Linked DNA regions of Thalassoroseus pseudoceratinae. The protein of the gene in region 2 binds, or shares a complex with, the protein of the main gene of each other region. Links are inferred from orthologs where the notes say so. Each region holds a gene or a part of one and is shown on either strand. Other genes may lie near its edges. The genes, in order: rpsJ and nusB.

The links.
Region 1: the proteins of nusB (region 2) and rpsJ are in contact, whole or in part, in a solved structure (PDB 3D3B), measured with the Escherichia coli proteins. The link is inferred for Thalassoroseus pseudoceratinae from one-to-one orthologs.

What each region holds. Positions count from the first base shown.
Region 1 is NZ_JAALXT010000001.1:1,435,577-1,451,364, reverse strand. The notes cover bases 7,695-10,425. They hold rpsJ (30S ribosomal protein S10), read right to left. Parts: upstream 9,358-10,425; coding sequence 9,031-9,357; downstream 7,695-9,030. Other genes in these bases: G6R38_RS05390 (DNA-directed RNA polymerase subunit alpha C-terminal domain-containing protein), read right to left, coding at 9,543-10,425; rplC (50S ribosomal protein L3), read right to left, coding at 8,044-8,781; rplD (50S ribosomal protein L4), read right to left, coding at 7,695-7,971. In the rest of the region: rpsE (30S ribosomal protein S5), read right to left, coding at 1-387; rplR (50S ribosomal protein L18), read right to left, coding at 482-853; rplF (50S ribosomal protein L6), read right to left, coding at 961-1,512; rpsH (30S ribosomal protein S8), read right to left, coding at 1,580-1,975; rplE (50S ribosomal protein L5), read right to left, coding at 2,045-2,587; rplX (50S ribosomal protein L24), read right to left, coding at 2,675-3,031; rplN (50S ribosomal protein L14), read right to left, coding at 3,034-3,417; rpsQ (30S ribosomal protein S17), read right to left, coding at 3,528-3,860; rpmC (50S ribosomal protein L29), read right to left, coding at 3,951-4,169; rplP (50S ribosomal protein L16), read right to left, coding at 4,241-4,660; rpsC (30S ribosomal protein S3), read right to left, coding at 4,599-5,300; rplV (50S ribosomal protein L22), read right to left, coding at 5,353-5,694; rpsS (30S ribosomal protein S19), read right to left, coding at 5,703-5,972; rplB (50S ribosomal protein L2), read right to left, coding at 6,037-6,894; rplW (50S ribosomal protein L23), read right to left, coding at 6,949-7,275; more of rplD, read right to left, coding at 7,321-7,694; and 5 more genes. UniProt on the Escherichia coli protein: Involved in the binding of tRNA to the ribosomes. Part of the processive rRNA transcription and antitermination complex (rrnTAC). The complex forms an RNA-chaperone ring around the RNA exit tunnel of RNA polymerase (RNAP).
Region 2 is NZ_JAALXT010000003.1:1,075,407-1,091,140, forward strand. The notes cover bases 11,690-14,366. They hold nusB (transcription antitermination factor NusB), read right to left. Parts: upstream 13,397-14,366; coding sequence 12,983-13,396; downstream 11,690-12,982. Other genes in these bases: G6R38_RS14235 (cytochrome P450), read left to right, coding at 11,690-12,953; ribH (6,7-dimethyl-8-ribityllumazine synthase), read right to left, coding at 13,690-14,244. Outside these bases: G6R38_RS14185 (DUF4178 domain-containing protein), read left to right, coding at 1-933; G6R38_RS14190 (hypothetical protein), read left to right, coding at 970-1,164; G6R38_RS14195 (DUF350 domain-containing protein), read left to right, coding at 1,171-1,473; G6R38_RS14200 (polyamine aminopropyltransferase), read left to right, coding at 1,537-3,099; G6R38_RS14205 (FAD-dependent oxidoreductase), read left to right, coding at 3,250-4,902; G6R38_RS14210 (hypothetical protein), read left to right, coding at 4,917-5,990; G6R38_RS14215 (SPFH domain-containing protein), read left to right, coding at 6,185-7,291; G6R38_RS14220 (DUF5060 domain-containing protein), read left to right, coding at 7,449-9,326; G6R38_RS14225 (hypothetical protein), read left to right, coding at 9,390-10,343; G6R38_RS14230 (2-hydroxyacid dehydrogenase), read left to right, coding at 10,340-11,350; more of G6R38_RS14235, read left to right, coding at 11,436-11,689; transcription termination factor Rho, read right to left, coding at 14,509-15,734. UniProt on the Escherichia coli protein: Part of the processive rRNA transcription and antitermination complex (rrnTAC). The complex forms an RNA-chaperone ring around the RNA exit tunnel of RNA polymerase (RNAP).

The DNA.
Region 1 (15,788 bases), on a different replicon or contig from region 2:
TGAGCCGAGGCTCTTCGTCAGGATGTTGGTAATCCCGACGGATTCCACGACCGCTCGCACGGTGTTACCCGCGATGATCCCGGTACCAGGTCGAGCTGGCAACAACAGCACTTTGGAAGACCGGTATTCACCGACCACCTGGTGCGGAATCGTTGTGTCGACAACGGTGACTTCTTTCATGTTTTTGTTAGCGGCCTTGGTGGCCTTCTCAACCGCCAAAGGGACTTCAACGGCTTTGCCATATCCCCAGCCCACACGTCCTTTGCCGTCACCTAGGACGACCAACGCTGTGAAGCTGAATCGACGTCCCCCTTTGACGACGCACGAACATCGGCGGATCTGGACAACCTTTTCTTCCGAACTTTCGTTACGATTCTCTTGCGCCACGTCTTGATCTCCAATTCAACCCGGTCTGTACGGGTTTGTCGGTCGGTTGCCTTCGATGTGCGTATTTGTCAGTCGATGGTCTTTGACTGTAGTTCTAGAATTGCAGACCGGCTTCGCGGGCAGCATCTGCAAGTGCGGCGACTCGTCCGTGATACCGATAAGGACCACGGTCGAAGACGACCTCTTTGATACCTTTTTCAATAGCTCGCTGGGCGATCGATTGGCCAACCTTTGCGGCGGCTTCTTTATTACCCGCGTGCTTTCCCGCGCCGTACAGGTCTTTTTCGATCGTGCTAGCAGAGACTAAGGTCTTGCCTTCCACATCGTCAATGATCTGGGCGTACATGTGATTGTTGCTGCGGAAAATCGACAACCGTGGGCGACCCACTGCTGAGCGACGAATCGCATTGCGAACCCGAAAGGTTCGTCGTTGCTTGGCCTTGGCAAATTTTTGCTGAGCCTTCACCGTGTTTACCTCCGATGATGCTCTCGGATGATTAAAATGTCAGATCCCAACGAGATCGTGACTGAAATTGTGCACGTTCAATGTCTTGAGCGATCTCCGCCCAAGTGTTACTTCCCGCCTGCGAACGCCTTCCCGGCTTTTCGTTTCACGTGCTCGCCTTGGTAGCGGATGCCTTTGCCTTTGTAAGGTTCCGGCGGTCGGACTTTGCGAATTACGGCGGCAAACTGACCACAGGCCTGTTTGTCCGCACTGCGAATCACAATATGGGTGTTGTCTGGAAGTTCGCAGATCACACCATCCGGCACGCGAAGTTGCACGGTGTTGGCGAACCCAACGGACAGGTTCAAAACGCCATCGGAGAGCACAGCGTTGTAACCAACGCCTTGGATCTCCAAACGCTTCTCGAAAGGATTCTGAACCCCTTGAACCATATTGTTCAAGAGACTGCGAGTCAGACCGTGCAAGGCCCGGTTCTCGCGTTGGTCGTTCGGCCGGGTGACTTTCAGTTCCCGAGCGTCCGAGTCCCAGTCCACATCCATATTCGGATGAGGATTCAGTGACAAATCGCCTTGTTTGCCTTTGATGTTGACGGTTCCGTTTTGCACGGTGATGTCGACACCATCTGGCACTGGGATAGGTTTTTTACCGATTCGAGACATGGCTCGGATTCCGTTGGCTACCAAAAACGTGTTTCAACTTGACGACTCGGATACGGAGTCGAATGTACTACCAGAGTGTGCAAAGCACTTCGCCGCCGACGTGCTCTTTTTTCGCTTCGCGGTTGCTCAGGATGCCTTTCGGGGTTGAAAGGATGCAAATCCCTAGTCCCTGGAGGATTTCCGGCATATCGGTCACTTTGGTGTAAACCCGCCGCCCGGGCTTACTGGTCCGTTCGAGATGCTGGATCACCAGTTCCCCGTTCGGTCCGTATTTCAAAGTAATACGAAGCACGTTCTGCGGATATTGTTCGATAATCTCGTAATCCCAGATGTACCCTTCGCGTTTGAGGGTATCTGCGATGGCGGCTTTCTGCTTCGACGCTGGGATGTCCACAAGCGGTCGCTCGATGGCGATCGCGTTGCGAATTCGAGTGAGCATGTCAGCAATGGGGTCGGTCATCATGGCGGTTAGAGTCCTTGTCGAATCGAGAGCGGCCTGCGGTCCGCGGTGGTCTGTGACTCGTGCATTCCGTTACTGCTCTCGGAGCGGCAGGCCGAGTTCACGAAGGAGTTCACGCCCTTCCTCGTTGGTCTTCGCAGAAGTGACAAAAGTAATGTTCATGCCTTGCACGTGTTGGACGGCGTCGGCGTTGATTTCGGGAAATACCAGTTGTTCGTTCAGTCCGAGGCTGTAGTTGCCATTGCCATCGAACGCCTTCGGGTTGAGCCCACGGAAGTCCCGCACTCGCGGCAACGCCAGACGAATCAATCGTTCGGCGAACTCATACATCCGTCCGCGACGCAAGGTCACCATCGCACCGATTTGCATGCCTTCACGCAACCGGAACTGAGCGACTGACTTGCGAGCTTGAGTGATCTTTGGTTTTTGACCACTCAATTGCGTCAGGTTCGCGACGGCTTCTTCGAGATGTTTCGAATCCTGAATGGAGCTTCCGACGCCCATGCTCACGACGATCTTTTTCAGCGCCGGGACCGCATGCACGTTGGTGATATTCAGTTTTTTCTGCAACGCGGGGACGATCCGCTCACGATATTCTTGCAGCAGTTGAGACATGGCGTGACTCAAATTTCTTTCGGACCAAACCACTCAGGATAAAATCTTCAAACTCAATTTCAACGGAGGCCAGCTACGCTGCTTCCGTTAGGATTTCTTGGCGTACCGCGCTCGAGGCGGGCTAATCGTGCCAGCGGAGGCGTCGCATTTCTTGCAGAACCGCTCTTTGCTGCCGTCTTCCGTGTAACGAAGACCAACTCGCGTGGCTTGGCTACAGGATTGGCAGTACAGCATCACGTTGGATGCTTCGATCGGTCGCTCAATTTGGAGCTGTCCGCCTTGCGGGCTCTTGGGATGGCCACGCTTGACGTGCTTGACAGCACGGTTGATTCCTTCCACAACCAATCGCTTCCCACCGTCGAGAACTTGCACGACGCTACGGGGAGTGCTGGAAGCCGAATCACCCGCGATAACAATGACTGAATCACCACGTTGAATTTTCACGGTCAGACGACCTCTCTGGCTTGGCTGATGATTTTCATGAATTTTCGGTCTCGCAGTTCACGAGCGACGGCACCGAAAATCCGGGTTCCACGTGGGTTTCCGTCAGCATCGACCAAGACGATCGCGTTACGATCGAACTTGACATAGCTGCCGTCATCACGGCGGGTCGCTTTCTTCGTGCGGACGATCACGCCCCGTGTAACACGTTGGGCCTTGTTGCGTTTGTCAGTGAACGGGCTGCCGGGCAAGGCTTTCACGATACTGACGACAACGACATCGCCGAGGCCGGCAAAACGCTTGCGGGAACCGCCGAGCACCTTGATACATTTGGCAACTTTGGCGCCGGTGTTATCAGCGACGTCCAACTCTGTTTGCATCTGGATCATGGGATGACCTGTGTGAACTCAAGCAAGACGCGTTCGTCGGCCTGGTTACGGTAGGAACAATATAAAATCTAGTCTCTGATGAATCACTCTTCGAACTGACCAAAGTCAGATCATGTTTCTTCGGAAGCGGGTTGCTCGGCGGATTCGGCTGACGCTTCTTCGCGTTCGCCGGGGGCCGCGACGGCACCTGGATCAACCAAGACTCCGCCACGTCGAATGACCGAAACAAGCTCCCAACGTTTGGTCTTGGAACGAGGGCGAGATTCGATAATTTCGACGACGTCGCCTTCCTGAGCTTCCTGATTCTCATCGTGGGCATAACAGACCGTGCGGGCGCTGACGATCTTGCCGTACTTCTTGTGACGATAAAGTCGTGCGACATCAACACGAAGCGTTTTCTCGTTCTTCGCGCTTCGAACTGTGCCTTGAAGTTTCTTTTTCATCGTCTGGTATTCCGACTGTCTATCTAACTCAGGACTTGGTCACGATTGGTGAATTTGAAAGTGATTCATCACCACTTCACCGATGGACGACTAGCTTTCTTCGCTAGCGGTCGCACCGGCGAGCTTGCGTTCGTTTTGAATCGTAAGAATTCGAGCAATCTCACGACGTAATCGTTTCATCTGGCTTGGAGCATCCAACCGTTCGGTGGCACTCTGGAACCGAAGATGAAAAAGTTCTTCGCGAGTTTCTTTGAGCGCGAACTCCAACTGTTCATCACTCATGTCTCGCAACTCGGCTGCCGTACTCATTGATTACGCTCTTTGTTCTCGTTGGATTGACCGAACAATTCCATCTTGTGTCGTTGTAATTTCTGTGTTACCTAGACCGTCTGCTGACGGGCAACCAGTCGCACTTTCAAGGGCAACTTGTAGGCAACTCGGGCAAAACAATCTCGTGCAGCATCGTGGCCAACGCCAGTCAGTTCGAACAAGATTGTTCCAGGCTTGATGACCGCGACCCAGTGATCCGGCTCACCCTTCCCTTTACCCATCCGCGTTTCCAGTGGTCGAGCCGTTACAGGCTTATCCGGGAAGATGCGGATGTAAAGTTTTCCTTCGCCACGAACATATTGAGTTGCCGCAATACGACAAGCTTCAATCGTGTTCGCTGCGATGTGGCCGGCTTCAAGTGACTGCAAGCCCCATTCACCGTAGGCCACCGTGTTTCCACGGGTCGCGTTACCTTTTATGCGACCTCTTTGAACCTTGCGGTGCTTGACTCGTTTGGGCATTAGTGCCATCGGTATTCTCCTCGTCTGCGTAGTCGCCGAGATCGATCCAAACTTTTACGCCGATAATGCCTTGAGCTGTTCTCGCAGCACAAAAACCGTAATCGATATGTCGTTGCAGCGTCGACAACGGGATCGATCCGCGGCTGGCTTTCTCGGTTCGGGACATTTCCGCCCCGCCGAGTCGACCGGCCAATTCCACTTTGATTCCATGCACGCCGGACTCCATCACCTGATCAAGCGACCGCTTGAGTGTGCGACGAAAGCTCCCTCGTTTTTGCAACTGTTGAGCAATGTCTTCGGCAACAAGCACAGCACTTTTGCTGGGGTTGTTGATTTCGTTGATCTTCAGTTCCATGCGGCGACCGGTGAGGTCTTCCAATTCCGCTTTCAACCGATCGACCTCTTGGCCTTTTCGCCCGATGATGATACCGGGACGAGCGGTGAAGAGGTGAACGACCACTTGGTCGCGAGTCCGCTCGATTTCGATCTTCGGAATCCCGGCGAACTGATATTTCTCTTTGATGAACTTACGGATCTTAAAGTCTTCGATCAGTAAGCCGCCGAACTCTTTCTTCGAAGCATACCACCGGCTGCGATGAGGTTCGGTGATACCGATTCGAAATCCTGTCGGGCGAACTTTTTGTCCCATGGGATGTCCTTGTCGGAAAGTCGTCTCGCCAAAGTTGCGTTTGTATCGTTGATTAGCTGCCCGGTACTTCCACAGTGACGTGGATATGGCTGAACCGATGTCGTTCGAGGTAAGCCATACCGCGTGCTCGTGGTCGAATCCGTTTGTACATTGGCCCGCCGTCTACGCGGCATTCGCTCACAACTAGTGAGGAAAAGCCGCGAGTGCTTTTTTGCTCGGCGTTGGCCACGGCACTTTTCAGGACCTTCTCCAGAAACCGCGCTCCGCGGTTCGGGATATAATGAAGGACGTTGATCGCTTCCTCGGCTGACTTCCCGCGGATCATATCCGCGAACGGTCGCACCTTGGTTGCCGAGATCCGGGCGTGTCGATGTGTTGCTCGAAATTCCGCCATGTCGACTCTTACCTTTTCCCTTTCGCCCCGTGTCCACGGAACGTGCGAGTGGGAGCAAATTCACCGAGTTTGTGCCCGATCATTTCTTCCGTCACATAGACGTTGATGAAGGCACGACCGTTATGAACCATGAAATTGTGGCCGATGAAGTCTGGAACGATGGTGCAGGAGCGCGACCATGTTTTGATGGCGTCCTTCTTTCCACCTTCATTCATCCGCTCGACTTTCTCGAGCAGTTTGTCATCAACATAAGGGCCTTTTTTCTGCGAACGGCTCATCCAGTCATCCTCTTGTTCCACCCAGTTTCAGAATGTGATTCGCTTAAACTCAATCAGCTTGCAACTACGTCTTCAGCACACCATACCGACGCGACTTACGCCGCCGGATAATAGCCTTCGACGAAGCTTTGCGGCGTTTCCGGGTTTGACCACCTTTGGCCAACTTCCCGGTCGGGCTACATGGATGGCGACCGCCCGAGTTTCGACCCTCACCACCACCCATCGGGTGAGCGACAGGGTTCATCGCCGTCCCGCGAACATGCGGACGTCGACCCAACCATCGTTTCCGTCCCGCTTTACCGAGACGAATACTGGAATGTTCGGAGTTACCGATCTCACCGATCGTCGCTCGGCATTTGGCCGGCAGTCGACGAACTTCACCGGAAGGCAATGTGATCTGAGCCCACTTGCCTTCACGGGCGTTGATGACCGCGGATGTTCCGGCTGCTCGGCAGAGTTGACCGCCTTTGCCCGGTTGCATCTCAATGTTGTGAATCGTGGTTCCCGGCGGGATGGATTCCAATGGCATGCAGTTGCCGAGGTTCGGCTCAACTTTCTCGCCACTGACAATCATCGTGCCGACTTCCAGCCCCTTTGGAGCCAGGATGTATCGTTTTTCGCCGTCGACGTAGTGCAGCAAGGCAATACGAGCGGAGCGACACGGATCGTATTCGATGAACGCGACTTTGGCTGGAATGCCGTCTTTCTGTCGACGAAAATCGATGATTCGGTATTGCCGCTTATGTCCGCCACCACGGTGACGAGCTGTAATTTTGCCTTGGTTGTTTCGTCCGCCCTTTTTCTTGTAGCGGACCGTCAGCGATTTCTCCGGTCGCTTTTTGCGATCGGTAATCTCTGCGAAATCACTGACCGACGCATTCCGTCGGCCGGCACTGGTCGGTTTGTAAACTCGAATTCCCATGATTATTCCCTGTCAACCGGCAAGTTTCAAAGATGGCTTGGCTGGCGTCTCTTCTTAGAAGAACGAGATGCGGTCGTCTTCGTGAAGCTCGACAATCGCCTTCTTCCAATCTTTTGTTCGACCCTTGCTGATTTTATGCCGTCGTGGCTTTCCTTTGCGGTTTTGCGTGCGGATCTTGACGACTCGCACATCCCACAATTCTTGGACTGCCTTTTTGATATCAGTCTTGGTTGCCAACGGATTCACTGCGAACGTGTAAGCGTTGTACCGCTCGGAGATATGAGTCCCCTTCTCCGTCACGAGTGGACGCAGCACGACTTGGTATGGCTCGAGAGCCAATCCTTGCGTTGCCTCTTCGGTTTCGTTTTGTTCCGTCGACATGTTCTATTGCCTCGTCGATTTTCTGAATCGAATTGGTCGCTCGATTTAGTTGGCTGCTGCGGTTTGTTTCGCTTGCGTGTTGTTGCGGAAGTTGTCGATCGCGTCTTTTGTGATCAACAATCGTTTTTGTCGCAACAATGCATATGCATTCAAGTCAGATGCCGGCAGGATTTGTAGGTTCTCGATGTTGCGAGCCGACAAGTATGCCGTCTTGTTGTACTCAGGAACAACCAGCAGCGTGGAGTCCGTTGCCAACCCAAGCGTCTTGAGCAGCGAAGCCACTGGCTTGGTCTTGACTTCTGTCAATGTCAGTTCGCTCAAAACAACCGCTTCGTCATCCTGAAACTTGCTCAGCAAGGCCATTCGGGTGGCCTTTTGCAGAGCTTTCCGTGGGAGACGGTAGTAATAATCAATTGGCTTCTTGCCGAAGGCGTGACCACCACCGCGTCGAATCGGCGTTCGTTTGTTACCAGCACGTGCGCGGCCAGTTCCCTTTTGGCGAAAGAGCTTTTTTGTGCTCCCCTTCACCATGCCGCGAGATTTTGTCTGGACGGTTCCTTGACGACGATTTCGTTGGTACATGACCACCGCGTCGTGAAGGAGCTGTTTGCTAATCGAATCGGCGAGATCGGCTTCGTCGAACTCGTAAGTTCCGACGTTTGAGCCATTCATGTCGACGATGGGCAGAGAGATCATGCCACAATTCCAATTTGATGTTTCAATATCTAACTAAAACCGAACCAATATCCGCCTGGCTAAAAAGCCTTCTTAGACAGGCTTCTTCGGTCGCTTCAGTTTCGAAGTGTGACGGACAACAACATATCCGCCTTTCGGGCCAGGTACTGCCCCTTTAACGAGAATCATGTTGTTTTCGGCATCAACTTTGACAACTTGCAGGTTTCTCACAGTGACCCGTGCGTTGCCATATCGCCCAGCCATTCGAGTTCCCTTGAGAACACGAGATGGGTCAGCACTCATACCAATCGAACCACCGTGGCGGTGGACTCGTTTGACACCGTGCGTTGCTCGTTGGCCGCTGAAGTTGTGACGCTTCATGACCCCGGCCGTCCCGCGACCTTTCGAGGTACCGATGACGTCCACTCGCTTAAGGTCTGCCAAGAAGTCCGCTGTCAGGGTTTGGCCGACTTCCAAGCTGTGGTCTTCACCATCAGTCCGGAACTCTCGGACAAACCGCTTCACTTCCGTCTCAGCTTTGGCCGCAGCTTCAACGCCAGCTTGCTGCCGACGCTCTTGACGCTTGCTTTTGACGTCAGATCGAACATGACCACGTGCCGCCCGAGAAGGCGAGACAACTTGGTCGCCTTTCTTTTTGAGCGGTGCGTCATCAAAGCCGATTTGAACAGCTTCGTAACCATCTTTGTCTTGGGTGCGAATCTGAAGGACCACACACGGACCGGCTTCGATCACGGTTACCGGAACGATTTCGCCGGATTCATTGTAGACTTGTGTGTTGCCAACCTTGCGGCCCAGGAGCCCTACCGGCATCGCACTTACCTTCCCAATGAGGACGCTCAATCTCGCGTTGCTTGGAGCGAGAGCGGAGCGAGTCTGCTTAGAAATATTACCCAGAGTGAACTAGGCCCACTGGCCTTCTACTCTGGCTCGAAACCACACAGCACTTACGTGCTGCTGGTTATGTTTAGCAATCGACACATGCCCGCCATGCGAACTGGTCTCGATTATCTTTCGGTTGGCCGCTTTCAGTTACTGAAGGGCTTCACCTTAATGGCGGCATTAGCTGCCGCCAGTTGTCGCTTTAATCTTGATATCCACACCAGCCGGCAACGACAGCTTATTGAGAGCGTCGATGGTTTTGCCGGTGGGCTGCATGATATCGATCAGGCGCTTGTGCGTCCGAATTTCAAATTGCTCACGCGATTTCTTGTCAATGTGCGGCCCACGAAGGACCGTGTATCGCTCGATTCGAGTGGGCAATGGGATCGGTCCATGAACGATCGCACCTGTACGCTTTGCCGTGTCGACAATGTCAGATGCGGACGTGTCCAGCACGGAGTGATCGTACGCTTCCATCCGAATTCTAATACGCTCACCGCCGGCCACGTGTCATGTCCTTCGAGTAGTACTGTCTTGTGCGGATGCCGTTTTCTTGTGGGTGGCATCTGCTGTGAAAATCTTCCCCGCGAAGGGGAAGGACGTTTTTAATCCGGTTGCTGCTTGCTGTCAATGAGGTGAAGCCAACTTTTGTGAAATTGTGGTGTTTTCACGAAAATTGTCCGAACCTTGCGTTAGTCGTTGCGAAGTTTGAGGTCCATTTCGGACAGTTTTGCGCGGACTTCGTTGAGGCTTGTCACACCGAAGTTTCGTGTTCCGAGAAGTTCGTCCTGCGTTTTGTGGACGAGTTCGCCAATGGTGGTGATGCCAAGGCGGCTCATGCACTTGCGGGCACGGACAGACAGGTTGAGCTCCGAGATCGGCTTGCCGAGCACCGCTTGTTCCTGTGGAGACAGGTTGACGGATTGGGTCGGTGCGTACGGAGGTGGGGTTTCTTTCTTCTTGTTGATGTTCTGCCCGATCATGAGTCCGTGTTGGCTCATGAGGTCACGGATTTCGTGCAGACTGGTTTCCCCGAAGTTTTTACCGGCAAGCAGTTCGCCTTCGTTGATCCGGGTGAGATCGCCGAGGCTGTAAATATTCATGTTTTGCAGGCAATTGCGTGCTCGGACCGAAAGTTCGAAGTCGGTGACCGGGCGGTTGAGCAATTGCTCGACGCGGGCTTGCTCTCGGGCTTGCTCCTCGTCGTAGTACATGTTGCTGGTGGCTTCGATGTCCTTCAGGTAGAGCTGCGCACGTTCGTGGTTTGGGTCTACCGAGAGGATTTGTCGGAAGCAGTAAGCCGCGGCTGGGTAGTTTTCGTTGTCTTCGTAGAGCAGGCCCAGATTGAGCAGTGCTCCGAGGTAATAGGGTGGCTTGGAGAGAGCTTGTTCGTAGAGGCGGATGGCGTCGTCGTCGTTGCCCCGCAGTGCGTTCTCAGCAGCCAGTCGGAAGAGTGCACGGGAGTGGTGCGGTTGCATGTCGACCGCACGTTCAAAGTATTCGATGGCACCGAATGAATCGCCACGATCCGAGAAGACACACCCCTTCTGGTAGGAATACTCGGCTCGACCGGCCGCTTCGGTGGCGACGCTCTTGAGGATGTCGTCGGCTTCATTGACGCGGCCGGTTTGGCGGATCACGCCAGCCTTTCGCATCGTGCATTCGATTCGATCTTGCCCGAGGCTGGCGGCACGGTCAAAGCGTTCGGCGGCTTCTTGGTATCGCTCCATCGCGGCCAATGCGATTGCGTGGTAGAACACAGCCAAGCTGTCGCTCTCAACCCGTGACAGGTAGCGGTCGGCAGCCGGGTGGTCTCCCAAAATGTAGGAAATGATCCCGACTTTGGCGAGTAGTGTGTCGCTTGGTGAGCTCGATTCTTCGATTTCACCTTTCAGAGACCCGAGTTGCTGGCGGACTTCGATCGATTGCGGGCCGGCAATTGCTTGTTCAAGTAAGTCGATCTCCGCCGGCCCAAATCCGGATGGGGCTTGGATAAGCTCCTGAATGTTCATTGGCTCTGCAACAGGCACGGGGTTGTCCTAACTCAAGAACTGGAGTGTCAACGCTGGCCGTCGTTATTGACCATATCGTTGCCACTAGGTACGCGAACACAACAAGCCCCGATCGTCGGAACTTCAGCGACGATGGGGCGAATGTTTACAAACAATTTCTAAAATATAAATCGCTGAGAAATTTCTTGCAACTCACTTGACGTGCGTCTCTGTGCAGATCGGGTACAGCAAGATTGCTGAATCTGCTTCGATTCAGCAAGTTTTGGAGGCTGTTTGGGGACGCTCGGCCGGTTCTTCCGTCTCGGTTTCGGTCGGCCGATTTCGTGTGGGAGGGAAGCTGCGGTACAGTCCGACCGGGAATCGTAGTGTTCGGAACGGTGTCATCCCGACCAATTGTGTGACGACCTCGCGTGTTTTTTTCGATTCGTCCTCGCGAACACGCAGAACCAGCGGAACTGCGAGCAGTCTGAGCAAAATACTCAGTAGGAATGCCATGTGAAACGCTGTGAAGTCGCGGCCGTTGAGTTCGATGCTCACATCGGAAAACGAGACAATTGCAGATCCCGTGAGCAACGCAGTCGCACCGCCTGCCAACCCGGCGATAGCGGTTCCGGCAGCGATGAACATGGTTCGATTTGCCGGCGGTGAGTTCTTGAGCAGAAAGCCGTTGTTCGCGATGGCCATTCCCGCATTCATGATTGCATCGACCACGAAGACAGGAACAAGAATCCAGAATGCCAGGTCCGGGTCTCTCGGCAGAAAGAGCAACGCGATCATGTTCAGCGACTTAAAAGCCGTACAGAGAACGAGAAGCGGCCGGTTGCCCACGCTTTCGCTGAGATGCCCCATCTTGCCGCAAAGGATCGCTCCGCCGGCCCAAGAGCATGTCCAAAGAAGCATGACCGATTGCACACTCAGGCCGATTCGAGTGAGCAGAAAGAACGATATAAATGGGGCACCCGTGTTGGCCGCGATCTGCCAGAAACTGGTGAAGGCGATGAACGACCGAAAATTGCGGTCTTGGAACGGTGCTGAGAACACAGTCCGCAATCGTGGGATCGGGATCGGAGTGACGGGCGGTTCTTCAACTTTGAGGAACATTAGTAGGTCCGCAATTCCGAAAACCGCTCCAACCAGCAGGTGGATGGAAAAGGCGTAGCGTGTTTCCAGGCCGCTGTTGGCAAGATGGACCGCTCCCACGAACAACGCGAGTGCTCCCGCCCATTGCATCCAGAATTGGCGAGAACCCCAAATGCGGTTGAGTCGCTCGCGGGGTAGGTAGTCGCCCATCCAGGACAACCATAAAGGCGTGCAGAAGTGGAGTAGAAGATGGTTTCCCGCGGTCAGTCCGATAAACAACCATAGCCAAGTTGCATTCAACGCAGATGGGAACAGCCAAGTTCCGATCGCCAATGGAATAAAGAGGCTGCGTTGGACGATCGCGACCGACAGCCAAAGTCGTCGCCGATACCGCAAGTGGTTGGCGACCACCGCAGCTAAAAACTGCGTGAAGAGTGTTGCTGCCGGTAACGCCCCGAGCAGGCCGATGTGAAATGCGTTTGCGTCAAGCGATCGTGCGTATTCGATTGTCGCCGAGGACATCGTCAGTTGAGTGTAGATCATCCCCAAACACCCGGCGAGGATGATGCCCGTTTGCGCCTGTCGTTGATTCCACACGCGAGAGATCCAGAGACTGAATTCTTGAAAAGCCGACTCGATATCCAATTACGTTTGCGGAATCTACCGAGCCGGACCTTTTTTCACGAGATCAGTTCTTGACCACAAATGAGCAAACGCTCGATTTGGTATTTAGGTCGATGCCGGATAGCGATGGGTAGGCACCGGGCGGCCGGGGCGAAAGCTTTGTGTGGAACCAGGTTCCATGTTCAAACCGTGTGCGGTCGTCACGCTCTTGACTGCATCATCAACCAATTCTTGCAAAGTCTCGGGATCGATCGCAACACGAGCGTTGATGACGACATCGGCGGTCTTGGTTTCGGCGTGTGAGGCCAGGGATAGTTCGCTGGCGACATCACTTCCGACAAGATTCGCCACCCCGTAGGCACCTTCGCAGAGACCGATCGCCTTCAGGTGGGCCGTTTCCGCACCGGCGGTTTCCAGTCGATCTCGTAGAGCTTGGACCGCATCGGTTAGGAATTGGTCGAGCGAGAACGCCTCGTCTTTGGAAATCTTTAGGCTGCTGTTCAGCCAACCGAGTTCCGCTTCGCCTTCGGCGTAAACATCGTAATCGAGTTCCAAGACTCGTCGCACACCCTGCCCTGGTTGATCAAGGTGTTGGACGAGTTCATCGAATCCGTCGCCGTTGCGGGCGGAGATTCGCAGAATGGGTACGTCCGGTTGTTCTGTTTTGAGCAGTGATTCGAGGTGGTCAACGTCCTCCGGCGAGAGTTCATCAACGCGATTGATGAGCAGTAAGTCTGCTTCCTCCAATTGTTTACGGAAGATGTATTCCGCTTTGGGGGAGAAGCCTCGTTTGCCGTCGCCTTCCAGAATCCGTCGTCCGTGATTGGGTTTGAGGATGACGGCGTACGGTGCGACTTCGAATTTGTGCTCGAACAGTTTCTGCAACGGCAATACGACCGTGGCGACCAAATCCGTGCAGCTGCCGACCGGTTCCGCCAGGATGACATCGGGGTGTTTGGTTTCTTCGAGTCGACCTACGGTGTCGGTGAGTTCGTTGAAATTGCAGCAAAAACACGCGCCGGCGACCTCGCCGACATCGTAGCCCTGTGATCGCAGCATGTGCGTGTCGACCAAGTCGGCGGCTTGGTCATTCGTCACAATTCCCACGTTCAAGCCCTGCTCTCGGTAGAGTCTTGCGAGTCGGGAAATCGTGGTTGTTTTCCCGGCTCCCAGGAAACCACCGAGCATAATGTAGCGAATTTTCTTGGCCATATTCTTGACTCTCAGAAATTCTGAAGAATGTGATATTGTCGTGTGGAAATGAACCGCCGACATTGCGGCGGTTCAACTTTTCTTAGGTAATGTGAGCACCTTGTGTTTCGACGTACACCGCGTACACTGATGTGCTTGCCGTCATGAATAACCGATTCCGCTTCGCTCCGCCGAAACACACGTTCGAACAGATTTCCGGCAACCGAATCTGACCGATGCGTTGTCCGTCTTCTGCGGCGAAGACGTGCACGCCATCATAACCATCACCAACCCAACCCGCACTGGACCAAACGTTGCCATCGACATCGCAGCGAATGCCGTCGGCTTGACCAGCTTTGATGTTGGGGAGTCGGCGCTCAGCAAGAATCTTGTTAGCTTCCTCGCGGCTGCCGGCCGATCGCAATCTCTCCGAGAACTCACGCGATTCTTCGGGGGTCATTTGGCGGCGTACTGTTCCCATCTGTAAGTCCATCGAGGCAAACACGCGGCCGTTTGCCAATTTCTTGCCATCCACGACATCCCACACCTTGATTTCCTTTTTCGCTTCCGGGTAGTGCGAGGAACCGGTGTCGGCAACGTAGAGTTTCTTGTAATCCGGCGAGAAACACAGCCCGTTTGGTTTGAAGATTTCGTCGGTCACCTGCTCGACTTTCATCGTCTTGGCGTCGATGCGGTAGACGGCTTCCTTCTGATTCGGTTGGACGGAACCGGTGTCGGCTTTGTGGCCTTCGTAGTTCATCAGACTGCCATAACCGGGGTCGGTGAACCAGATGGCTCCGTCTTCGGGATGCACGACGGCATCGTTGGGGGCGTTGAATTCCTTGCCGTTGTAGGAGTCGGCGAGGACCGTCACGGAACCGTCATACTCATACCGCACGACCCGTCGGTTGCCGTGTTCGCAGGAAATCTGTCGGCCTTGGAAATCGAATGTGTTCCCATTGCTGTTGCCGGAAGGATAGCGGAAGCGTTCGCTCACATGTCCGTCTTCGGCCATCCAGCGGAGTTGGCGATTGTTGGGGATGTCGCTCCACACCAGATATTTTCCCACGCCATTCCAAGCCGGACCTTCGGCCCAGAGCAAATCGGGACTATGGTAAATCCGTTGAATCGGCGTGTTGCCGAGGGCGTATTTTTTGAACCGATCGTCCAGCGTCACAATATCGGGATCAGGATACCGCACCGGAGGGGCATCCGGGCCGTAATCACGTCCGAGAGCTGACTTCGCAGCCAAAATTCCGGCAGTCGTCGCGGCTAGAAAACTACGGCGATTAACGGACGAATCCTGCGTTTTTGTCGTCGGAGTTCCTGAAGTTTGATCCATGAGCGGCTCCGTGGCTTGGTCGAGTCATGATGTTGAAATAGTCAGATCAAGAAATCAGCATACCGCCGAACTGTCTTCACGTCGAACGAGTTGGTCGTGTCATGCAGGTTACGAAACTTTTGATAAGAATTTGATGAAAAAAGCGAATAGTCTGAGTGTTTGCGGTGTTGGATTCGTCACCTATGATACAGCAGACCATGTGATTTTTTAGTCAGTATCTTTTTCCAAGGACATGAGAATGAAAAGGGACCGTCGCTCGGGCTTCACGTTGATCGAATTGCTGGTCGTGATTGCGATTATTGCAATTCTGATCGCATTGTTGCTGCCCGCCGTTCAGCAGGCACGGGAAGCAGCGAGAAGAACGCAATGCAAGAACAACCTCAAGCAATTTGGGTTGGCGTTGCACAATTATCACGACGTTCACAAATCCTTTCCGCCGCGGCAAGGTGGACCGATCACCTCGGGAAACACGAGTGGCACCTCACTCCCGCCGCGTCATAGTGGATTTGTGATGTTGCTGCCGTACATCGAACAAAATGCGATGGCGGAGCAAATTCAAGCCAACCCGCAATACGTTTGGAATACCGCGTTTCAACCGTATACCACCCAAGTGGATGCGTGGCTGTGCCCTTCGGATTCCTTGGCCGGGAGCCCGTTTGGTGAAGTCAACTATTCGTTCAACATGGGGG
Region 2 (15,734 bases):
TTTTGCTGGCTCGTTTGTAGCGAGGGCCACTGGAGTTTCGGACAAGGAGTTCCCTCGGGGGACGTTTACGCGCGTGGGAGTGTCGCCGAATACGACGGACGGAGTTTTCGGATTTTCGATCGCTCTCGGCCACAAGTTGACTGGGTTATCGGCGAGTTCTACTGGAAGGTTTCGCTGGGGGAGACGGTGAAGTCCTCGGACTACATTTCCCCCCCCTGGATGATTTCACGCGAAACCGCCGTCGATCTTAATGAGGAACGCAGAAAGAAGAAAAATCGGCGAAAAAAGAAGCAAGGTGAAGTTAACTACACGTTGCTGCATTACCTACCGGTCGAGAAAGTCGAACAAGCCTTTGGTGGAATCGATCTCGCCGATCCGACCGGAGTTGCGCCCAACCAGGTTTATCCATACAAATCCGTCTACAAGACATTCATGATGCTCGCCGCTGTGGCAATTGCCATTGGTCTACTCATGTTTGCCACAAGCAGTCGTCGCGCTCTGTATAGCAAAAGCATTCAGTTCCAACCCAATCAACCGCGAGAAATTCTGCAACCACTTTCGACGCCAATTTCTGGTGGCGATAATATCGAGGTGAAGGTCACCGCGACTCAATGGGTCTATGTTTTTGGCGAGATTATCGATACCAAGACCGGTGAGAAACGTGAGTTCGGTGTTCCGAGTGGGAAGGCGGTCTACCTATCGGCTTTGCCGAAAGGAGATTATGACCTGCGAGTTCGCGCAAAGTGGCAGAACATCGCATCGGCCAGTCCATACTTCGCACTTCAGATTCGAGAAGATGTACCGAGAGTCGCTCCGCTGATCATTTTAATTGTCATTTTGGCTATCGTGCCGTGTTGCGTCGCGTTGCATCATTTGAGCTTTGCAACTCAGCGCTGGGCTGAGAGCGACTATAGTCCATTCCAATCGGAGTGATCGCTCGAATTCATCTCTGTCATTTGAGACTTCGCTATGACGTTACTATCGAAGATTTACGCCGCCGTGGGTGGAGTTTGTATTTTAAGTTATGCCGCTTTTACCGTCTCTGGAATCGAGTTGGGTAGCAACAAACTCAGCGATTCCCCTCGAACGTATTCATCGTCAACGGGACGGTCTTCCGGTGGCGGATGGTTTTACGGCGGTGGCGGCTATGGGGGAGGAAAATAGACGACAATGAATTCCTGGATGAATCTCATCGGGCATATGCTCGCTGCTACCGAAAACGAAGTCACTAACGGCCCCGCTCCACCAACCGGATCTCCAATGGAAAACTTGGTCCCACTGATTATCTCGGCCCTGGTCTTCACAACCATCGGCGTCCTTCTCTTCGCCATCTGCTTGTGGCTTATCGTGAAACTCTCTCCGTTCTCCATTCGGAAAGAGATCGAGGAGGATCAAAACACGTCACTCGGAATCATTATCGGATCAATGATCCTTGGAATCGCCCTGATTCTCGCAGCGGCAATTCACGGCTAGGCGAGCGGCTTCAATGTTGACAACGGCATTCCGAGCCATGAACACGACGATGATCGATGCGGCATGATGATATCTACTGAAGAAAACGCATCGACTGAGAGTGAAGAGATCGATTCGACAGAGTCGGCGGATGGTGTTCACGCCCCACTCCTGTTCCTAAATGTGTTCGTGATCGCGACGTGCGGTCTGGTCTATGAACTTGTCGCAGGCACACTTGCCAGCTATTTGCTTGGCGATTCCGTCACGCAGTTTTCGATTTGCATCGGATTATACCTCTCGGCAATGGGCTGTGGAGCATGGCTGTCTGGATGGATCGACAAATCTATGGCACGCTGCTTCATCGAAGTGGAACTAGCAGTCGCCTTGATCGGGGGTCTCTCGGCCCCCATTCTCTTCATTGCCTATGCCAAGGTCGCCTGGTTTCAGCCTCTCCTGTATGGACTCGTGTTCGTCATTGGAACGCTCGTCGGACTTGAGCTTCCATTACTCATGCGAATTCTTCGAGAAGGGTTGGACTTCAAAGACCTCGTCTCGAGAGTGCTAACCTTCGACTACATCGGCGCACTCGCAGGCTCACTACTGTTCCCGCTCCTACTTGTCCCCAATCTCGGCTTGGCACGCACGTCGTTGATATTCGGGATTCTCAATGGACTGGTCGGTTTCTGGGGCACGTGGTTGCTTCGCCCAGTATTGAACACAGGAGTCACAGGTCTACGCATTCGTGGCCTGGCGACACTGCTCATCCTCGTGGCAGCATTTGTCTTTGCAGGGTGGCTGACGGATCTCGCTGAGGAAGTTATCTATCAAGACCCAATCGTGTTTTCGGAAACTACCAAATATCAGAGAATTGTTGTTACACAAAGCCCGACACGAGTTCAACTTTTTCTCGATGGCAAATTACAATTCAATTCGCGTGATGAGTACCGATATCACGAAGCCCTTGTCCATCCGGCGATGGCGTCTGCAGTCGCTCGCCAGAATGTATTAATCCTTGGTGGCGGCGATGGACTAGCAGCGCGAGAGGTTTTGAAATATGACGACGTCAAGCACGTCACATTAGTTGATCTCGATCCCCATATGACCGCACTCGCCAAGCAATTTCCTCCGCTTGCGAAGCTCAATCAATTTGCGTTGCAAGATGCGAGAACGAAAGTCATCAATCAAGACGCAATGATCTGGATTGAAGACGATCCCGCGACATACGATGTGGTTATCATCGACTTCCCCGACCCCAACAACTACGCCCTCGGGAAACTCTACACGAGCCGATTCTATCGACTCCTCGCACGCCGTTTGAAACCCGACTCTATTGTTGCTCTACAAGCCACCTCACCACTGTTTGCACGTAAGGCGTATTGGTGTATCCAAAACACCCTTGCCGCTTCGGGATATGCAGTCCATCCGTACCAGATCACGGTTCCGTCTTTCGGTGTTTGGGGTTTCGGATTAGCCAAACTCCAGCCCTTCTCGACTCCTAACCAAATCGTCGGCGATCCTTCGTTGAAATACCTGAACGACAGTATCCTCGCGAGTCTATTCCACTTCCCAACCGACATGGCTCGTTTAGACACCGAAGTCAATCGACTCGACAATCAAATGCTGGTCCAATATTACGAGAGATACTAGATTTGTTCTTAACGATGTCTCATTACAAGTCATGGTTGTCCTCCCATGCATATGTCGTGAGGGAAACACAACTACAATTGCTACTAGGCCGAAGCGTCTGAACTTCTATCGACGCGACCAAACGTTTGAATTCCACTTAGTCGGTATTTTATGCAGTCTCGTTCGACTCGTCGCGAATTCCTAGCATCAGCCATTGGATTACCCCTTGTCCTCAGTGGGTGCGATCGAAATCCAAGTCAGCGAACAATCCCCCCGGGCGAATTAGTCGGAGCGTCTGCAAATGTCGGACATCGGCTCCGAGAACGAAAACGGTTTGAAGTTCCGCAAGACCGATGGCAGAAATCACGAGTCGTCATCGTCGGGGCGGGAATCGCTGGTTTGTCCGCCGCGCGGCGACTCCAGAAACACGGGATCAAAGATTTTCAGATCCTCGAACTAGAGTCCCACGCCGGTGGCACATCGAGGAGCGGGAGTCACAATGGATTCCAATACCCGTGGGGAGCCCACTATCTACCAGCCCCGACCGCAGCGAACGTTGATCTTGTTGACCTGCTTGACGAGATGGGTGTTGTCGATGGACGCACGACTGACGGTGAACCAATCATCGCCGAACAGTGTCTCTGCCGAGCACCGCAAGAGCGGGTGTACTACAAAGGTGCTTGGTATGAGGGACTATATGTCACGACTGACGAAACGAAATCCGATCGGGAGCAGTATAGCCGATTTCGGCAACTAGTTGGTAAGTTCGCCGATTTCCGAGATGAAGCCGGTCGCCGCGCGTTTGGTTTGCCGATTTCGTCTTGCACTCAAGACGCACAAATTACAGCACTCGATCACATCACCATGTCAGAGTGGTTGAAACGCCAAGGCCTGACATCGCCAAAACTTCACGACCTCATAGATTACTGTTGTCGAGACGATTACGGCCTACGATGCGAGCGAACAAGTGCTTGGGCTGGACTTTTCTACTTTGCGGCGAGACTGCCACATTCCGGTGCCAAAACGCAGCCGTTCATCACATGGCCGGAAGGCAATGGAAGAATCGTGAACCACTTGCGAGAACGTAACGGGTCGCGGCTCAAAACTAGCTGGGCCGTCGCAGAGGTTATCCCCTCTATTGCGGACTCCAATGAACCAGTTCAAGTGATTGCCGTCTCATCGGATGGAAGCGAGACGATCGGTCTACAAGCTGATCGAGTCATCATGGCGACCCCGCAGTTTGTCACCCCCTACATGATCCGAGACTGGCGAGAGAATCGTCCCGAACATATTCAATCGTTTGAGTATAGTTCCTGGGTTGTCGCCAACCTTTTTTTAAAAGATCGACCTGCGACTCGAGACAGTGACTATCCACTTTGCTGGGACAATGTGATCGCAGATAGTCCCTCACTAGGCTATGTTGTGGCCACACATCAGGCACTCGTGGATTATGGTCCGACAGTACTAACATGGTATCTCCCGCTCTGTGATGCTGAAACTCACATCGCACGACAGGAATTGCTGAATGAGGGACGTGAGGCGTGGGCGGACGCAGCGCTTAGCGACATTGAACGGGCTCATCCCGATATCCGCCGACTGACCACTCGAGTTGACGTCATGCGTTGGGGACACGCCATGATCCAGCCCACACCAGGATTGATTTGGGGACCAGACCGGCAAGCGGCTATCGAGCCCTATCATGGAATCGCCTTCGCAAACTCGGATCTATCCGGTGTCGCATTGTTCGAGGAAGCTTTTGACCAAGGCAATCGTGCAGCAGACTGGGTAGCCAACGAACTTCAGCAGAGCGCGAACGCATCCTAGCCGGAGCTGTTTTGGTGACAATTCAACCAATGACAACAACCGAAGCTAGCCACAATCGATTCCCATGGCTCTTCTCACCGGCGATTGACCTGAGCGTTTTTCTCGGAAGCGCTGTTGTCTCACTAGTTTTACTATGGTTCGGGTCATACATAGGTGTTATTGACTCAGACACGCCAGAGTGGGCATGGGTCCCCGCGATTCTTTTAGTCGATGTCGCTCATGTTTACTCGACCGCATTCCGTGTGTACTTCGTTCCGAATGAATTGAAGCGGGATTGGCCACTTTATCTCGGCGTGCCAATAATGGCATTCGTTATCGGGATTGTGATTCATCGACTTTGGGGGCCCACGGTTTTCTGGCGAATTCTAGCATACTTAGCCGTATTTCATTTTGTTCGTCAACAATATGGCTGGGTTGCGCTCTATCGAGCAAAAGCTAAAGAACACGATCGGCTCTCAAAATGGATTGACACACTAGCAATCTATCTCGCGACCGTGTATCCGCTCGTCTATTGGCATACCCACTTGCCAAGAAATTTTGCTTGGTTCCTACCTGACAACTTTGTATCGCTTCCTGTGTTCATTCATCAGATTCTTCGGCCGATCTATTGGTTGAGTCTGATTGCATATGCGGGGAGTTCAATTTGGCGTTGGACAGTCGGCCGACCGAACCCAGGAAAGGATCTGGTCGTCCTAACGACTGCCATTTGCTGGTATGTGGGTATTGTTGTTTTTAACTCGGATTATGCATTTACGGTTACGAATGTGATTATCCACGGGGTCCCCTATTTAGCCCTCGTCTATTGGTACTGGCAAACCCATCAACAAAGTTCAATGCCCACAACGCGGTTTCAACAACTCTTCATTTTCCTGGCGACGATTTGGCTATTTGCCTATGTCGAGGAACTTGTCTGGGACCGCAGCGTGTGGCAGGATCGGTCTTGGCTTTTTGGCACGCCTTGGGAGATTGAATCTTGGCAGAATTTCGTCGTTCCGTTACTCGCCGTCCCTCAAATTACCCACTATGTTTTGGACGGATACATTTGGAAACGCAGACGCAATCCTAAGTTCTCAACACCGATTGACTAGCCTGGTCCGCGTGTAACGGCGTATGGTGTTCGACAATGTTTCTGACAATAGTGAATATCGAGTTCCGTTCGACATTCCTGCCGATTGAGTTGATTGAACCTCGATCGTGCCTGAGGTAAAATGTGGTCAGAAGGGTATTGTGAAATTTACCCAGCGACAGTTGTCTCCGTTCCGATTGATTTGAGGTTCCGGCCATGGGATTGTTCGAGAAACTACGAAATGAACTCATCGACATTATTGAGTGGTTGGACGATTCCCACTCAACGTTGGTGTGGCGGTTCCCTCGATATCAAAACGAGATCAAGAATGGAGCCCAGTTAATTGTCCGCCCCGGTCAAGTGGCGATTTTTGTGCATCGTGGAGAACTGGCCGACGTTTTCGAGCCCGGCAACTACACGCTGAAGACTGACAACCTGCCTCTGCTTTCGACCTTGCAAGGTTGGAAATACGGCTTCGACAGCCCGTTTCGCTCGGAAGTTTACTTCGTTAGCACGAAGAAACTGACTGGGCTTAAGTGGGGTACGCCGAATCCCATTATGCTCCGCGATCCGGAATTTGGTCCAATTCGACTGCGGGCCTTTGGAACGTACTCGTTGAAGTGCCAGGATCCGCGGGCTTTGCTGACTGAACTTGTCGGTACGGACTCGGAGTTCGATAGCAACGAAGTCAACGAGTTGCTGCGGTCGATCATCGTTGAAGCATTTACGGATATGCTCGGCGAAAAAAACATCGCGGCTCTGGATTTGGCGTCGAATTATCGCGAGATCTCGAAGGAGTTGCGTGAGTACGCCGTCGAACGCGTGGACGATGAGTACGGCTTGGATTTGCCGGACATGTTCATCGTCAACATTTCGCTGCCGGAAGCCGTCGAAAAGGCGATGGACACACGCACGAGCATGGGCGTGATTGGCGATATGGGAAAATATCAGGCGTATCAGATGGGAACGGCGATCGAAGCTGCGGCCAACAACCCCGCGGGTGGCGGTGCTTCCGAAGGGATGGGACTTGGGATGGGATTCGCGATGGCAAACAAATTTGCGCAAGGCGGAGCAGCTCCGGCTGGAGCGCCAGTCCCACCGCCTCCGCCGCAAGCAGTGCAATGGCACACTTCATCGAATGGCCAAACATCTCCACCGATGAGTGAGCAACAACTCGGTAGTCAGATCAGTGCTGGCCAAATCACGCCGGAAACTTACGTCTGGAGTGCAGGCATGTCCGGCTGGCAACCAGCAAGCCAAGTCCCGCAGTTGGCAGTCTACTTTCGGCAAACGCCACCGCCGCCACCTCCGGCAGCTCCGTAAGGGATGACGCCGGTATCGAACATGTTGCAGCCGCGACTCTTCGCTGTGTCCTTAGAGATGCATGTGCTCGGGTGAGTTGGTCTCACGATGCAGTCCCAGGCGAAGGTGTTGCGGAGTTTTTAGATCCCCTTTCACCTCTGTCTTGAGCCGCTCGCCCATGTTTCGATACCTCACTCTCGTCCCGATGGTTCTTTGGCTATGCACATCCTCGGTACTTGCGGATGACGCCGTTACAATTTCTGGTGAACGGAGACCGTGGCGGACCATCACACTGACGCTTGATGGCCCCGCCATGAGCGAGACTGACACGGAACCGAATCCGTTTACCGACATTCGCTTCGAGGTTCGTTTCCGACATGAATCCGGTTCACCGGATTATCTTGTGCCGGGTTACTTCGCTGCGGACGGACAAGCCGCCAATACATCCGCGACTTCCGGAAACAAGTGGCGTGCCCATCTTTCGCCGGACAAGGCGGGGCAATGGTCTTACGAGATCCGTTTTCACCGCGGTTCACTCGTGGCACTCGACCGCAATGTCACCTCGAGTGCCGTTGCCCCATTCGACGGCATCACTGGGCAGTTTACGATTGAGCCGATCGCATCGGGGTCAAACCATCCCCGTGATCGCGGGCGTTTGCAGTACGTCGGGAAACGATATCTTCGATTTGCTCAATCTGGCGAGTACTTTTTGAAGGCCGGTGCCGACGCGCCGGAAACTCTGCTGGGCTATCGGGATTTCGATGGCACGGTTGCCCGGAAAAAGAAAGTTCCCTTGAAAACGTGGGCACCTCACATTCGCGATTGGCGAACGGGCGATCCGACCTGGAAAAACGGAAAAGGCAAGGGGCTCATCGGTGCGATCAATTACCTCTCCGGCAAAGGCGTCAACGCGTTTTCATTTCTGACATACAATGCTGGCGGAGATGGCGACAACGTTTGGCCATTCGTCGAGCGAGATGACAAACGGCACTACGATTGCTCGAAACTCGACCAGTGGGGCATCGTCTTCGAACATGGCACGAACTTGGGAATGTATCTGCATTTCAAGTTGCAGGAGACAGAAAACGATGACAATCGCCATCGGCGAGGAAAGAACGTTCCCGAATCGTTGGATGGTGGCGACTTGGGCCCCGAACGCAAATTGTATTGCCGAGAAATTATTGCTCGGTTCGCCCATAACTTGGCATTGAACTGGAATCTCGGGGAAGAGAACACGCAGTCAACGCAGCAACAACGCGCAATGGCGAAGTACATCCACGAGCTCGACCCGTACAATCATTTGATCGTTGTTCATACCTATCCCAACCAGCAAGACAAGGTGTATCGACCATTGCTCGGCAAAGGCTCCGTGCTTCGTGGATGCTCGCTGCAGAATAGTCATATCAAGGACACACATCATCAGACTGTGAAGTGGGTTGAAGAGTCCGCAGAGGCGGGCCAGCCTTGGGTGGTCGCGTTCGATGAATCTGGCTCGGCAGCTCACGGCCAAGCTCCCGACTTGGGTTACCAGGGGTTCGATGGCAAAGACCGAACGGGCAAGTTCATCTACACCCAACACGAAGTTCGTCGCCAAACTCTTTGGGGCGCCCTCATGGGTGGTGGTGCCGGGGTGGAGTATTACTTTGGCTATCAATTCCCCGAGAATGACCTGCTTGCCGAGGATTGGCGAAGTCGTGACCAAAGTTGGGATTACTGCCGAATTGCATTGAAGTTCTTTCGCGACCACCAGATTCCGATTGCAGAGTTGGAGAATCACGACGAACTTGTCGGCAACCCAAAGCACGACAACTCTTGCTATTGCTTCGCGAAGCCCGGGGAGATCTATCTCGTTTACCAACCCGGTGGCAAGAAACATTCGCTAGACCTTACTGATCAACAGGGCCCATTCGAGATCGCTTGGTTCAATCCACGAACGGGGGGTGAACTGCAATCGGCGTCAATAACGAGCATCAAAGGCGGTCAGACATCGACACTGGGGCAACCACCGTCCGATGCCAATGAGGACTGGCTTGCAATCGCTCGTCGGAAAAAGTGAGTGATTAGCGTTTGCGTTCGAAGGGTAGTTCGATTGGTATCCTTTCCAACGAGGAGAACGACAATGAATTGGCAAGTCATTGGACAATTGCAGATGCTTGCGTCGCTAGTCTTCTCGATACCAAACGCAGTTGCAAATTCGCCCGCCGTGGCGGAGACATCGCAACAACGATTGATCGAAGGTTGGATCAGTCAGCTAACGGCCGATGGACATCCCAACCATCGGGCCGCTACGGAAGACTTAACGAAGGTCGGTGCAGAAGCTGTCGACGCAATTGCCTCCGCTGCCAAGACCGACGACAAATTGTTGACGCTCCATTGTGTGAGCGTTCTCTTGCGAATGCTCAGTTCCGACGATGTGACGACTCAAACTGCAGCCCAAACAGCCTTGAAGCAACTCGCGAGTAGTCCAAACAAGTTCCTAGCCAACGCCGCCGAGCAAGCCATCACAATAAAGGCTGCGAATCGCCGCATCAGACGGGGCAATCCCGGTGGCGGATTGAAGTTCAACGGCGTGATGGTTCCCGGCGTGAAGAATCTTCGCGTGCAAACGAAAACGGTCAACGGCAAACGTTCCATCGCCATTCAGATGGACAAAAAGAAAATCGAGATTGCCGACACGAATGGTCAGGACATTACGATCACCGTGACCGAGCCGAGGGAAGACGACAACGGAAATATCGTCCGCAAACCGAAGACGTATACGGCGAAGGACTATAATGAACTGCGGATCGTCCATCCTGATATCGTGGAACTCTATCAACGATTTGCTGGTCGACCGATCGCACGACCGGTTCCCATTCCGTTCAGGCGGCCGATTCTCAATCACGTTCAAGCAATGAAACGTCAGCTCAAATCAATGGACGAAATATTGGAACGACTGGAGGACCGAGTCAAAGCAGGACGGCTTCCTCAGACTCATTTCGATCGAATCCGGCAAGGCATTGATCGTCGTCGCGAAAAACTTATCGAGCGCATCAACCAAGAAGAAACTGCAGAAAAGGTAAACGCCGAATGAAAGTCGCGTTGTTCAGCACGAAGCCCTACGATCGAAAGTTCTTCAAACAAGCCAATCAGGAATCTCCTCATGAGTTGACGTTCCTCGAGCCTCGGCTGACGCCATTAACGGCACCGTTGGCTAAGGGTTACGATGCTGCTTGCTTGTTTGTTAACGATCAAGCGGACGCCGAGACACTCGAAGTGCTAGCGGACAGTGGTGTGAAAGTTCTCGCGTTACGGTGTGCCGGGTTTAACAACGTCGATCTTAACGCAGCGGAACGACTCGGGCTAACGGTTGTGCGAGTGCCCGCATATTCGCCACACGCAGTCGCGGAGCATACCGTCGGTTTGATGCTTACTCTAAACCGACAAATCCATCGCGGCTACAACCGAGTCCGTGAAGGTAACTTTGCACTCGATGGGCTCTTGGGTTTTGACCTTCATGAAAAAGTTGTTGGTATCATCGGCACGGGAATCATTGGGGCCGTAGTTGCGAAAATCTTGAGCGGCTTCGGTTGCCATTTGCTTGCATATGATGTGCGAGAGAATCCTGATTGTGTTGAACTTGGAGTCAACTACACTTCGCTCGATGAGATTTATGCCAAATCGGATGTCATCACATTGCACTGCCCTCTGACTCCGCAAACACACCATCTCATCAATGCAGATGCCATTGCAGAAATGAAACCGGGAGTCATGTTGATCAACACCAGCCGCGGTGGCATCGTCGAAACACCTGCCGTGATCGATGGCTTGAAGACCAGCCGCGTGGGATCACTGGGAATTGACGTTTACGAAGAAGAAGGCGACTTATTTTTCGAGGATCTTTCGAATTTTGTCATTCGGGACGATGTCTTCGCCCGGCTTTTGACGTTTCCGAATGTCTTGGTCACGGGGCATCAAGCGTTTTTCACCGAAGAAGCCCTACAACAGATAGCCGGGACCACGCTGGGCAATCTGCAAGACCTTGCAGACGGTCGAGAGTGCCCCAACGAAGTCTCCGCCGCGAAACTTTCCGGCGGTTAGCAACAAACACTTGCAGTTGCCCATTCTGGGTGGTTAAACAAAGGGAACCGCTTCTCAATTATTGGTCAATTTGAAATCCCATATTATGGCGACTGCAACTGGAACCCCTCACATCCCCGTCAGTCCCCGAAGCAATCGACTGCCACTCGAAATCCCCGGTCCAATCGCACGGACCCGTTGGGGACGATTGAAAGCAATGTCTCGGTTCAGTCGCGATTCGGTCGCGCTGGGTAATGAGTTGTTCCGAAAGCATGGCCCCGTGGTCTCGATTGTCAGGGGTGGCGGAACTCGTCTCTTCACGCCGTGGAAAAAGGACTGTCCAGGATCCGTTTTGGTTCGCGGGCCAGAGTTGCTCAAGGAAGTCGCCACCAAACACGACACGTATCACAAATTTCACCTTAGCGGCGTTCTTCATCCTTATGGCGATACTTCCGAACGGACCGCCCCCCTGCGGGTCTTTGCCTCTGGCTTGTTTGGCGTAAACGGTGACGATCACCGGCGACAACGAAAGATGATGGCGCCGGCCTTTATCCCGAATCGGGTGGCAACCTACGCCGATGCGATGATCGAAGTCACGGAACGAATGACTTCGAATTGGCAAGTTGGGCAGACCTTTGATATCGCGGTGGAAATGCGTGAACTCGCCAGAGAAATCGCCAGCGTGTGCCTGTTCGGTGAAAGCCTTGAGGATGGTGGGACTGAGCTTACCGCTGGCGTGCAAACCGGATTGGCCCTGGTGAGCAATCCATTGGTTCGCTTGTTTCCGTATGATCTACCGGGGTTGCCGTATCGCAAGCTCCTTGAGGTCTCGGAAATCGCCTATCGCCGGGCTCAGGGCGTGATTGCTCGACGTCGGGCAGAACCAGATAAAGCCGATGATGTCCTTTCCATGTTGCTCAAGGCTCGTGACGAGACCGATGGAGCAGCATTGACGGAAGACGAACTTATCGGCCACGTCAACGTTCTGTTTGCGGCCGGTCACGAAACTAGTGCGAATGCTCTGACATGGACGTGTTTCTTACTTTCGCAACATCCCGAGATCTACGCCGATCTGGTCGAGGAACTCCAAAGTGAGCTGAACGGGGAGACGGCTCGGCCATCCGATTTCGAGCGGCTCCCCTTGCTTGATCGAGTCATCAAAGAGAGCATGCGGATCATTACACCGGTCCCATGGAATGGCCGAGTGTTGGCCCAGGATGCCGAACTTGGCGGGTTCGAATTACCGGTGGGAACAGAAGTGATGGGCAGTATCTATCACACACATCACATGCCGGAAATCTTCGCGGAGCCAGAACGTTTTCAACCCAGCCGCTTTTCTGATCATCACTATACGGGTTATGAATATAACCCGTTCAGTGCTGGCCAACGCATTTGCATCGGTGCCGGATTCGCGATGCAAGAGATCAAAATCGTACTCTCGCACCTGCTACAGAAATTTCAGCTCGAATTTATTCCCGAACGTCCAATCGATCGGCAGGGCACCATTGTCATCATCCCGAAACAGGGAATGCTCATGCGAACGCGGCCTACGGGCGAGAACTACGCAAGGGGCGTTGGGACTGTCGCGGGCAACGTCAGAGACATGGTGGAACTGCCGACTTAGGCCAATTACATTTCAATCGGCTCGATGGTCTAACGATCCGATTTCCGATCGGCCGTCACAAGTTTGTCGAGCAAGCCATTGACGAACTGCGGAGACTGAGCTGAGCCAAACTTCCGAGCCAGTTCGATCGCTTCGTCGATGGCAACCTGATACGGCGTGTCACTGTGCAAGATCTCAAAGGCTCCGATCCGCAACGCATTTCGATCCGTGATTGCCATGCGGGACAAACTCCAGTTCTCGGCAACCGTCTCTAAACGGGCATCAACGTCCGCGCGGCATTCCATCACGCCAGCAAAGACCTGCCAGGCGAATTCACAGAGATCGGGTTCGGAAATTTCCTCCGCAATCTGAAAACGCACCGATTTGGGGTCGGTGTCCGCATTGACATCCATTTGATAGAGCATTTGCAATGCGACTTCACGGGCTTTACTACGACGAGCCATGATTCCTTCCGAATGCCCCAAGGGGCGCGAGTCCAGTTGATGTTAACTGAGATCATATCAACATGGCTCTGCTTAGAGAGCCATGACGACTGGTTCCAAAAAGACGATCGTTGATTTCATCATTGATCTGGGCGACCAACGATCCCCAGATTCACAGTCTCACCGCACTGCTTGAGCGTTGTATTCAATTCTGACTCGGTGCGGCAGAACTGTCTAGAGCGCGGTTTGCCATTCCCAATCGCCTCGGAATTGTCCTTCCGGGGCGAACCGCAGACAAAGCCGATACTTGAAGGCTAGATTTGGTCGAGCTTCCGCAACACGTTGACTGTTTCGATAGCCGCCAACGTAGCTTCGACACCTTTGTTCCCGGCTTTGCCGCCGGCTCGGTCCATGGCTTGTTCCATCGACTGGCAAGTCAGCACACCGAACGAAACTGGTAGCCCCGTTTCGTGACTGGTTTGCATCAGACCGGCTGCCAGTTGTTGATTGATGTACTCATGATGAGTGGTTTGGCCCTGGATGACCGCTCCCAGACAGATCACGGCAACGAACTGGCCGCTCTTTGCCAAGCGATCGGCGACCACGGGAATCTCGAACGCTCCCGGAACACGGACAATCGTAACGCGATCGTCCGGCGTACCATGTCGGCGGAGCGTATCCAAAGCGCCTTCAAGCAAGCGATCCGTCACCAAGCTGTTAAATCGCGAAACAACAACCGCATACGCACCATCGCTCGCCAATAATTCGCCTTCAATCGTGTTTGCCAACTTCGTTACCTCACGACATGTTTTGATCAAATATGGACCCGTGGATCGTAGCAACTTCTCGACGAACCGGTAGTCAGCCATTCGACTTCAATCTGATCCGACGGTTGTTGTGTCTTTCCCGACGTGGCTTGGCCCAAGAACAGGAGCATCAATGACGAAGCAAAGAGCAATGACCGAAGGCGGCTCGTGTTTTGATGCCGCGACTGACGCATTCGGTCCGATTGTTGACTCAGAGCATTGCTACGCCAGGTCCGTGGGACCATTGGCCATGAATCACTGTTTTGCCATCGATGACAACGATGGTGAAACGGCATCACCGAATGACAGCTCTTTTCGCTGGCAAAATCAGCCTAGGTTCATACTGAGCAGGAATTCTTCGTTGGTTTTGGTCCGTCTCATGCGGTTCGTCAGCAGTTCCATAGCCTCGACGGGGTTCATGTCGTTCAGGACTCGTCGGAGAATCCACACGCGGCGAAGTTCCTCTTCATCCATCAACAATTCCTCACGACGTGTGCCGGACTTGTTGACATCAATCGCAGGCCACACACGTTTTTCGACGAGTCGCCGGTCGAGATGCAGTTCCGTGTTGCCGGTGCCTTTGAACTCTTCGAAGATCACCTCGTCCATCTTGCTACCAGTGTCGACGAGAGCCGTCGCGATGATGGTCAAGCTCCCGCCTTCCTCCACATTTCGAGCCGCTCCGAAGAATCGTTTCGGGTGCTGCAATGCGTTCGCGTCGACACCACCCGTCAGAATTTTCCCAGAGTGCGGCACTTCCGTGTTCCAGGCACGAGCGAGTCGTGTAATGGAATCGAGGAAAATGATCACATCGTGGCCGTACTCCACCATGCGTTTGGCTTTCTCGATCACCATCTCCGAGACTTGAATGTGTCGACTCGGCGGTTCATCGAAGGTGCTGGAAATCACTTCGCTATTACGGCCTTTGACATGCCGCTCCATCTCGGTGACTTCTTCCGGCCGCTCGTCGATGAGCAACATGATGACGTATGCATCGGGATGGTTCTTGAGCGTTGCCTGGGCGAGTTGTTGAAGCAGGATGGTTTTCCCCGCCCGTGGCGGCGAGACGATCAAACCGCGTTGTCCCATGCCGATCGGGGCCACGATGTCAACGGCCCGTGTGCTGAGCATGTTTGGATCGGTCGAAAGCCGCAACCGGGTTTCTGGGTGTAGAGGTGTTAGATCGTCAAAAAACACCTTGTCGGAAAGGATGTTCGGGTCCTCTCCGTTGATGGCTTCCACACGCAGCAACGCGAAGTAACGTTCGTTTTCTTTCGGCGGCCGAATCTGACCAGCCACTGTCGCCCCAGTTCGCAAACCGAACCGTCGAATTTGACTTGGCGAAACGTAAATATCGTCAGGGCAGGGGAGGTAATGATAATCGGGACTTCGCAGAAACCCGAATCCGTCCGGAAGGATCTCCAGTGTTCCTTCACCGAACATCAGGCCGTTCATCTTCGTTTGTTCTTTGAGAATCTTGAAGATGAGGTCCTGTTTCTTCAGTCCTGTGTACTCGCTCAATCCCTCTTTCCTAGCCAGATCCAGCAGCTCTT